3 regions of the Streptomyces sp. NPDC023838 genome follow, and region 1 is predicted to be linked to each of the others. Evidence: riboswitches for the same ligand, from Rfam matches in the RefSeq annotation. Region 1 holds a riboswitch; each other region holds the start of a gene.

Region 1 (2,960 bases):
AAGCGGGACCTGGGCATCAAGGACATGGGCACGCTGCTGCCCGGCCACGGCGGCATCATGGACCGCCTGGACTCCCTGCTGCCCACGGCACCGGTGGTGTGGCTGCTGCTGGTGATCTTCGTCGGTGGTGGCTGACCGACCGTTCCACCAGGCGCTGACCTGCTGTTTCAGCGGTCGGGGGCTCGTTGTCCACAGGGCGGCGGGCCCCTTTCCGTATGTCTGCGACACTGGTAACACCATGCCGAAGCCCGGAGAACTCACTTTCGTCGCCCCCCGCGGAGCCAAGAAGCCGCCGCGGCACCTCGCCGACCTCTCGCCCGCCGAGCGGAAAGAGGCTGTCGCCGCGATCGGCGAGAAGCCGTTCCGCGCCAAGCAGCTCTCGCAGCACTACTTCGCGCGGTACGCGCACGACCCGGCCCAGTGGACCGACATCCCCGCGGGCGCGCGCGTCCGGCTCCAGGAGGAGCTGCTGCCGGACCTGATGTCGGTGGTGCGGCACATCTCGTGCGACGACGACACCACCCGCAAGACGCTGTGGCGGCTGCACGACGGGACGCTCGTGGAGTCGGTCCTGATGCGCTACCCCGACCGGGTGACGATGTGCATCTCCTCGCAGGCCGGCTGCGGCATGAACTGCCCGTTCTGCGCGACCGGCCAGGCGGGCCTGGACCGCAACCTGTCGACCGCCGAGATCGTGCACCAGATCGTCGACGGCATGCGCGCGCTGCGCGACGGCGAGGTCCCCGGCGGCCCGGCGCGCCTGTCGAACATCGTCTTCATGGGCATGGGCGAGCCGCTCGCCAACTACAAGCGGGTCGTGGGCGCCATCCGCCGCCTCACCGACCCCGAGCCCGACGGGCTGGGCCTGTCCCAGCGCGGCATCACCGTCTCCACCGTCGGCCTGGTCCCCGCCATGCACCGCTTCGCCGACGAGGGCTTCAAGTGCCGCCTCGCCGTGTCGCTGCACGCGCCGGACGACGAGCTGCGCGACACCCTGGTCCCGGTCAACACCCGCTGGAAGGTCCGCGAGGTCCTGGACGCGGCGTGGGAGTACGCGGAGAAGTCGGGCAGGCGCATCTCGATCGAGTACGCGCTGATCCGCGACATCAACGACCAGGCCTGGCGCGGTGACCTGCTCGGCCGCCTCCTCAAGGGCAAGCGCGTCCACGTCAACCTGATCCCGCTGAACCCGACGCCGGGCTCGAAGTGGACCGCCTCGCGCCCCGAGGACGAGAAGGCGTTCGTCGAGGCCATCGCGGCCCACGGAGTGCCGGTCACCGTCCGGGACACCCGTGGCCAGGAGATCGACGGAGCGTGCGGACAGCTCGCCGCGACCGAGAGGTAGTCTGGGCTCGAAATTGCATATTCCGACAGGGGAGCGCCACAGCGCTGAGAGTGCGACACCGTCAGGTCGCAGACCCTCTGAACCTCGCCCAGGTCATTCTGGGTAGGAAGTTCGGTCATCACTCAAGCTGTTGCGCCCTGCTCGCACGACCCGCCGTCGTACGGGCAGGGCCGCGTCTCTTCCTGGTCACACCAGGAGGATCACCACCATGCGCAGTACCAAGAAGATGGCGGCCGGCGCGCTCGCCGCCGCCCTCGGGGTCAGTACGCTCGCCGCGTGCGGCGGCAAGGACGAGGGCGCCAAGTCCGACGGCGGCACCAAGTCCAAGACCGTCACGCTGGTCAGCCACGACTCGTTCGCCGCCTCCGACGCGGTGCTCAAGGAGTTCACCGCGCAGACCGGCTACACCGTCAAGGTCCTCAAGAGCGGCGACGCGGGCGCGGCCCTCAACCAGGAGATCCTCACCAAGGGCTCCCCGCGCGGCGACGTCTTCTTCGGCGTCGACAACACCCTGCTCTCGCGCGCCCTCGACAACGGGATCTTCACCCCGTACGAGGCGAAGGGCCTCGCCGCCGTCCCCGCGGCCGTCCAGCTCGACAAGGGCAAGCACCGGGTCACGCCGATCGACACCGGCGACATCTGCGTCAACTACGACAAGAAGTACTTCGCGGACAAGAAGCTCACCCCGCCGAGCTCCTTCGCCGACCTGATCAAGCCCGAGTACAAGAACCTGCTGGTCACCGAGAACGCGGCGACCTCCTCGCCGGGCCTGGGCTTCCTGCTCGGCAGCGCCGCCCAGTACGGCGACGAGGGCTGGCAGGACTACTGGAAGAAGCTCAAGGACAACGGCGTCAAGGTCGTCGACGGCTGGGAGCAGGCCTACAACCAGGACTTCTCCGGCTCGGCCGGCGGCAAGAAGGCCAAGGGGGAGCGCCCGCTGGTCGTCTCCTACGCCTCCAGCCCGCCCGTCGAGGTCCTGTACGCCAAGCCGCAGCCCACCGAGGCCCCCACCGGGGTCGCCACCGGCACCTGCTTCCGCCAGACCGAGTTCGCGGGGCTCCTCAAGGGCGCCAGGAACGAGGCGGGCGGCAAGGCGCTCCTCGACTTCCTGATCTCCAAGAAGTTCCAGGAGGACATGCCGCTCAACATGTTCGTGAACCCGGTGCTGGGGGACGCCAAGCTGCCCGAGCTGTTCACCAAGTTCGGCGCCACGGTCACCGAGACGCACGACGTCGCTCCGGAGAAGATCTCCAAGAACCGTGAGCAGTGGGTCAAGACGTGGTCCTCGCTCGTGCTGAAGTAAGCCGCACGCCCCGCGCGAAGAAGGCGCGCGCGAACGCGGTGCGGCTCGGCCTGATGGCCCTGCCGCTCGCGTTCTTCGCGCTCTTCTTCGCCTGGCCCGTGGCCGCGATCGTCGGCCGCGGGCTGCGCGTCGACGGCGTCTGGCACCTCGGCCGGATCGGCGAGGTGATCACCGAGCCGGACATCGGGCACGTGCTGTGGTTCACCACCTGGCAGGCGCTCGCCTCCACCGCGCTCACGCTGCTGATCGCGCTCCCCGGCGCGTATGTCTTCGCGCGCTTCGACTTCCCCGGCCGGCACCTGCTGAGGGCCG
Region 2 (2,960 bases), on a different contig from region 1:
ACAACAGCCGGTCGGCGCCGCCGTGGTGGCCCGCGTACTGCACGAACCTGCCGAACTGCTCGGACCAGAAGTACGGCACCGGGTCGTACGGCCGCACCGCCTCGCCCACGATGTCCGCCGCCACCGTGCGCGGCCCCTGCAGCGCGTTGTCCCAGTGGTGGATGAGCAGCCGCTCTCCGTACCTTCCCGAAGGGAAGGAGGCGCAGTCCCCGACGGCGTAGACGTCCGGCAGCGAGGTGCGCAGCCGGTCGTCCGCCGTGACCGCGCCCTCCGCGCCCCGCTCGATGCCGGTGCCCGCCAGCCAGTCCGTGGTGGGCCGGGCGCCGATGCCCACGACGACCGCGTCGGCCGGGAGGCGGCGGCCGTCGGCCAGGACGACGGCTCCCGGCTCGACGGCCGCCACGCGCGCGTGGGTGAGCAGTTCGGCGCCGCTCTCCGCGTACCAGCCGGCCATCGGCTCGGTGACCTCGGCGGGCAGCGCGCCCGCCAGCGGCCGGTCGGCGGCCTCCACGACGGTGACCGCGCAGCCCGCCTCGCGCGCGGCCGTGGCGAACTCGGCCCCGATCCAGCCCGCCCCGACGACCACGACGCGGCGCTGGGCGCTCAGGACCGCGCGCAGCCGCCCGGCGTCCTCCAGGGTGCGCAGCAGATGGACGTCGGGCATGTCCTCGATGCCGGGCAGGGTGATCGGCTCGGCGCCGGAGGCGATGACCAGCGCGTCGTACGGGACGGGCCCGGACGCGGTGTCGATCTCGTGCTCACGCGCGCGTAGGTCCGTGACGGTCTCGCCCAGGCGCAGGTCGACGCCCAGGCCTTCGAAGTCCACCTCGAAGGCCGAGCCCTCGGCCTTGCCGAGCAGCACCGCCTTGGAGAGCGGGGGGCGGTCGTACGGCTGGTGGGGCTCGGCGCCGATGAGGGTGATCCGGCCCGGGAAGCCCTGTTCGCGCAGGGCCACCGCGGTCTGGACCCCGGCCATGCCCGCGCCGACGACCACCACGTGCCGCTGTTCCGAATGCGTCTGGTTTTCGCTCACCCGATCACCTTAGACACCTGACAGTTCGTCAGGAATCTGGTCAGGCGTTAGCCTGACGCACGTACAAGCACTCGCGGGAGCCCGGACGCACCGGGCTGAGAGGGAGGCTGCAGCGGCCTCCGACCGTACGAACCTGATCCGGGTCATGCCGGCGAAGGGAGGGGCTGGACGCCCATGCATTCATCCCGAAACGGGGTAATTCCCCACGGGTCGGACGTACTGGTGGTGGGGGGCGGCATCATCGGCCTCGTCACAGCCTGGCGGGCGGCGCAGCGGGGCTTGCGCACCGCGCTCGCCGACCCCGAACCCGGCGGCGGCGCCGCCCAGGTCGCGGCGGGCATGCTCGCCGCCGTCACCGAACTCCACTACGGCGAGGAGACCCTCCTCGGCCTCAACCTGGCCTCCGCCCGGCGCTACCCGGACTTCGTGGCCGAGCTGGAGCAGGCGAGCGGCCTCGGCACCGGCTACCGCGCCTGCGGCACGCTGGCGGTCGCCCTGGACGCCGACGACCGCGCCCATCTGCGCGACCTGCACGCCCTCCAGCAGCGCTCGGGGCTCGACTCCCAGTGGCTCACCGGGCGCGAGTGCCGCCGCCTGGAGCCGATGCTGGCACCCGGGGTGCGCGGCGGTCTGCGGGTCGACGGCGACCACCAGATCGACCCGCGCCGCCTCACCAGAGCCCTGCTGACGGCGTGCGAGCGGGCCGGGGTGGTCTTCCACCGCGGCTGGGCCGAGCGGCTCTCGGTGGTGCGCGAGCGGGCCACCGGGGCCGTCCTGGCCGACGGCACCGAGCTCACCGCCGACCAGGTCGTCCTCGCGGGCGGCAGCCTCAGCGGCTGGCTCGCCGGGGTCCCGGACGAGCTGCGGCCGCCGGTGCGCCCGGTCAAGGGCCAGGTGCTGCGGCTGACCGTGCCGCCCGCGTACGCGCCGTTCCTGTCCCGCACCGTCCGCGCGGTGGTCCGCGGCAGCCACGTCTACCTGGTGCCGCGCGCGGACGGCGAACTCGTCGTCGGCGCCACCAGCGAGGAACTGGGCTGGGACACCACGGTCACCGCGGGCGGCGTCTACGAGCTGCTGCGCGACGCGCACGAACTGGTGCCCGGCATCACCGAACTGCCGCTGACCGAGACCCGCGCCGGGCTGCGCCCCGGCTCCCCCGACAACGCACCGCTGCTCGGCCCGACCGCCCTGCCCGGCCTGCACCTGGCCACCGGCCACTACCGCAACGGGGTGCTGCTCACCCCCGTCACCGGCGACGCGCTGGCGCACGCGCTGGCCACCGGCGAACTGCCCGACGAGGCGCGCCCCTTCACCCCCCGCCGCTTCACCTCCGCCCCGGCGGAGTCCGTACCGCAGGAGCTGACCGTATGACCGTCTCCCCTGACCGTATGACCGTCTCCTCGACGACCGTCTCCGTCCACGTCAACGGGGAGGCGCGCGACCTCGCCCCCGGCACCACCCTCGACGTCCTCGTCGCCACTCTGGCGCCCGCGCCCGCCGGGGTCGCCGCCGCCGTCAACGAGACGGTGGTCCCGCGCGGCCAGTGGGCCGCGACCACGCTCGGCGCGGGCGACCGCGTCGAGGTCCTGACCGCCGTCCAGGGGGGCTGAACCATGGCCGACGACCTGTTCACCCTCGGCGGTACGACCTTCACCTCGCGGCTGATCATGGGCACCGGCGGGGCGCCGAGCCTCGACGTCCTGGAGCGCTCGCTCGCCGCCTCCGGCACCGAGCTCACGACCGTCGCGATGCGCCGCCTCGACCCGACCGTGCAGGGCTCGGTCCTGTCCGTCCTGGAGAAGCTGAACATCAGCGTGCTGCCGAACACGGCGGGCTGCTTCACCGCCGGGGAGGCCGTGCTGACCGCCCGCCTCGCGCGCGAGGCGCTCGGCACGGACTGGGTCAAGCTGGAGGTGGTCGCCGACGA
Region 3 (2,960 bases), on a different contig from region 1:
AGAGCCGCACACAGCTGCGCGTGTTTCACGTGAAACAGAGGTCCTTGCCCCGTTTCACGTGAAACAGGGCTCGCCGTTTCACGTGAAACATCGGGGCTCGTACGTCACTCCGCGATCGGCAGATAGACGCGGTTGCCCGCCTCGGCGAACTCCTTGGACTTCTCCGCCATTCCGGCTTCGATGTCCGTCGCCGCCAGGTCCCCGCCGTGCTCGCGCCGGATGTCCTGCGAGATCTTCATCGAACAGAACTTCGGCCCGCACATCGAGCAGAAGTGAGCGGTCTTCGCCGGCTCGGCGGGCAGCGTCTCGTCGTGGAACTCCCGCGCGGTGTCCGGGTCGAGGGCCAGATTGAACTGGTCCTCCCAGCGGAACTCGAAGCGGGCGTCCGAGAGCGCGTCGTCCCACTCCTGGGCGCCCGGGTGCCCCTTGGCGAGGTCCGCCGCGTGAGCCGCGATCTTGTACGTGATGACGCCCGTCTTCACGTCGTCGCGGTTCGGCAGACCCAGGTGCTCCTTGGGCGTGACGTAGCAGAGCATCGCCGTGCCCCACCAGGCGATCATCGCCGCGCCGATGCCGGAGGTGATGTGGTCGTACGCCGGGGCGACGTCGGTCGTCAGCGGGCCGAGCGTGTAGAACGGCGCCTCCTCGCAGATCTCCTGCTGGAGGTCGATGTTCTCCTTGATCTTGTGCATCGGGACGTGCCCCGGGCCCTCGATCATCGTCTGGACGTTGTGGCGCTTGGCGATCGTGTTGAGCTCACCGAGGGTGCGCAGCTCGGCGAACTGCGCCTCGTCGTTGGCGTCCGCGATCGAACCCGGGCGCAGGCCGTCACCCAGGGAGTACGTCACGTCGTACGCCGCGAGGATCTCGCAGAGCTCCTCGAAGTTCTCGTACAGGAACGACTCCTTGTGGTGCGCGAGGCACCAGGCGGCCATGATCGAGCCACCGCGGGAGACGATGCCGGTCTTGCGGCGGGCGGTGAGCGGCACGTACCGCAGGAGCACCCCCGCGTGGACCGTCATGTAGTCGACGCCCTGCTCGGCCTGCTCGATGACCGTGTCCTTGTAGATGTCCCAGGTCAGCTCCTCGGCGCGGCCGTCGACCTTCTCCAGCGCCTGGTAGAGCGGCACGGTGCCGATCGGGACGGGGGAGTTGCGCAGCACCCACTCACGGGTGGTGTGGATGTTGCGGCCGGTGGAGAGGTCCATGACCGTGTCGGCGCCCCAGCGGGTGGCCCAGGTCATCTTGTCGACCTCCTCCTCGATGGAGGAGGTGACGGCGGAGTTGCCGATGTTGGCGTTGACCTTCACCAGGAACCGCTTGCCAATGATCATCGGCTCGATCTCGGGGTGGTTGACGTTGGCGGGCAGCACGGCGCGCCCGGCCGCGATCTCCTCGCGCACGACCTCGGGGGAGACGTTCTCGCGGATCGCGACGTACTCCATCTCCGGGGTGATCTCGCCCCGGCGGGCGTAGGCGAGCTGGGTGACGGCCTGGCCGTCACGGCCCCGGCGCGGCTGGCGCGGGCGGCCCGGGAACACCGCGTCGAGGTTCTTCAGGCCGCCGCGCGGCGAAGTGTGCTTGATGCCGTCGTCCTCGGGGCGGACGGGGCGGCCCGCGTACTCCTCGGTGTCGCCGCGCGCGATGATCCAGTTCTCCCGGAGCGGGGCGAGTCCCCGGCGGACGTCCGTCTCGATGTTCGGGTCCGTGTACGGCCCGGACGTGTCGTACAGCGTGACGTCCTTGCCGTTGGTGAGGTGCACCTGGCGGACCGGCACCCGGAGGTCGGGACGCGAGCCCTCGACGTATCCCTTGTGCCAGCCGATGGACTTCCCGGCCTCGTTCTGGTTCGAGGCAGGCGTGCGTGCGTCCTGAATGGTCATGAGACCTACTCCCTACGCCGGCATTACCCGGTAACAGGTTCGGCGGTCGGCGCAGCCGCTTCCGTACGGTTCGTACGGCTTTCAGCGCCCTCTCAGCCCGGTGCTCCGAGCTCCCGCGTGTGCAAAGGTGTCACCACGCTAGCGCCATTTCCAGCGCGCTGAACAGAGGGCCCCCGCCGTTCTTGCGATGATCGGGCGGTGACGTCAGCAGAGCAGCCCCCCGAAGACGCCCACGGACACCCGCACGGCCAGGGCCATGGACACACCCACAGCCACGGCCCCGCGGCGCCCGTCTCGAAGCACCTGCGCAAGGTGATCGCCGCCGTGCTGATCCCGTTCTCGGTGGCGGTCGTGGTCGGCCTGGCCGTCCTGTGGCCCGGCGGGACGCCCTCGCACCAGCGCACCGGGGTCGGCTTCGACCGCCAGACCCAGCAGGCGAAGGTGGTCGCCCTCCAGAAGGTCGACTGCAAGACGGTCAACGCCGGCCAGACCCCGCCGACCGGCGACACCTCGACTCCCGAGGGCCAGGAGGCCAAGCGCTCCCAGCAGGGCCAGTGCGCCAAGGCGACCATCGAGGTCACCAGCGGCAAGGAGAAGGGCCGCACGTTCACGGAGATCGTCCAGCCGGATGCCCCGCGCCAACTGCACAAGGGGCAGGGCGTGATCGTCGCGTACGCCCCCGACGCCCCGCACGACCTGCAGTATTCGGTGACCGATGTGAACCGGCGGCTCCCGATGGCGCTGCTCGCGGGCATCTTCGCGCTCGCGGTCGTGGTCGTCGGGCGGCTGCGCGGGGTGATGGCGCTCGTCGCGTTGGTCGTGTCGTTCGCCGTGCTGACGCTCTTCATCCTTCCCGCGATCCTCCAGGGCTCGAATCCGCTGCTGGTCGCGGTGGTCGGGTCGAGCGCGATCATGCTGATCGCGCTGTACATGTGCCACGGCTTGTCGGCGCGCACCTCGGTCGCCGTGCTCGGCACGCTGGTCTCACTCGTCCTGATCGGGCTGCTCGGGTCGCTCTTCATCGGCTGGGCCTCGCTGACCGGCAACACCGACGACAACACCGGCCTGATCCACGGG

What was found. A riboswitch is a leader RNA that binds a small molecule or an ion and turns the genes downstream of it on or off. The one in region 1 is predicted to bind thiamine pyrophosphate.
Region 2: another riboswitch for thiamine pyrophosphate. It lies ahead of thiO (glycine oxidase ThiO); the one in region 1 lies ahead of AB0G17_RS35630 (thiamine ABC transporter substrate-binding protein).
Region 3: another riboswitch for thiamine pyrophosphate. It lies ahead of thiC (phosphomethylpyrimidine synthase ThiC); the one in region 1 lies ahead of AB0G17_RS35630 (thiamine ABC transporter substrate-binding protein).

Annotation. Positions count from the first base shown of each region.
Region 1 is NZ_JBFAAD010000057.1:2,493-5,452, reverse strand. It holds gene AB0G17_RS35640 (phosphatidate cytidylyltransferase) at 1-135, shown strand, start outside; gene rlmN (23S rRNA (adenine(2503)-C(2))-methyltransferase RlmN) at 239-1,345, shown strand; TPP riboswitch at 1,363-1,472, shown strand; gene AB0G17_RS35630 (thiamine ABC transporter substrate-binding protein) at 1,554-2,648, shown strand; gene AB0G17_RS35625 (iron ABC transporter permease) at 2,702-2,960, shown strand, end outside.
Region 2 is NZ_JBFAAD010000055.1:27,843-30,802, reverse strand. It holds gene AB0G17_RS35460 (FAD-dependent oxidoreductase) at 1-1,033, opposite strand, end outside; TPP riboswitch at 1,097-1,210, shown strand; gene thiO (glycine oxidase ThiO) at 1,208-2,404, shown strand; gene thiS (sulfur carrier protein ThiS) at 2,401-2,643, shown strand; gene AB0G17_RS35445 (thiazole synthase) at 2,647-2,960, shown strand, end outside.
Region 3 is NZ_JBFAAD010000003.1:206,075-209,034, forward strand. It holds gene thiC (phosphomethylpyrimidine synthase ThiC) at 105-1,883, opposite strand; TPP riboswitch at 1,876-2,010, opposite strand; gene AB0G17_RS05225 (YibE/F family protein) at 2,082-2,960, shown strand, end outside.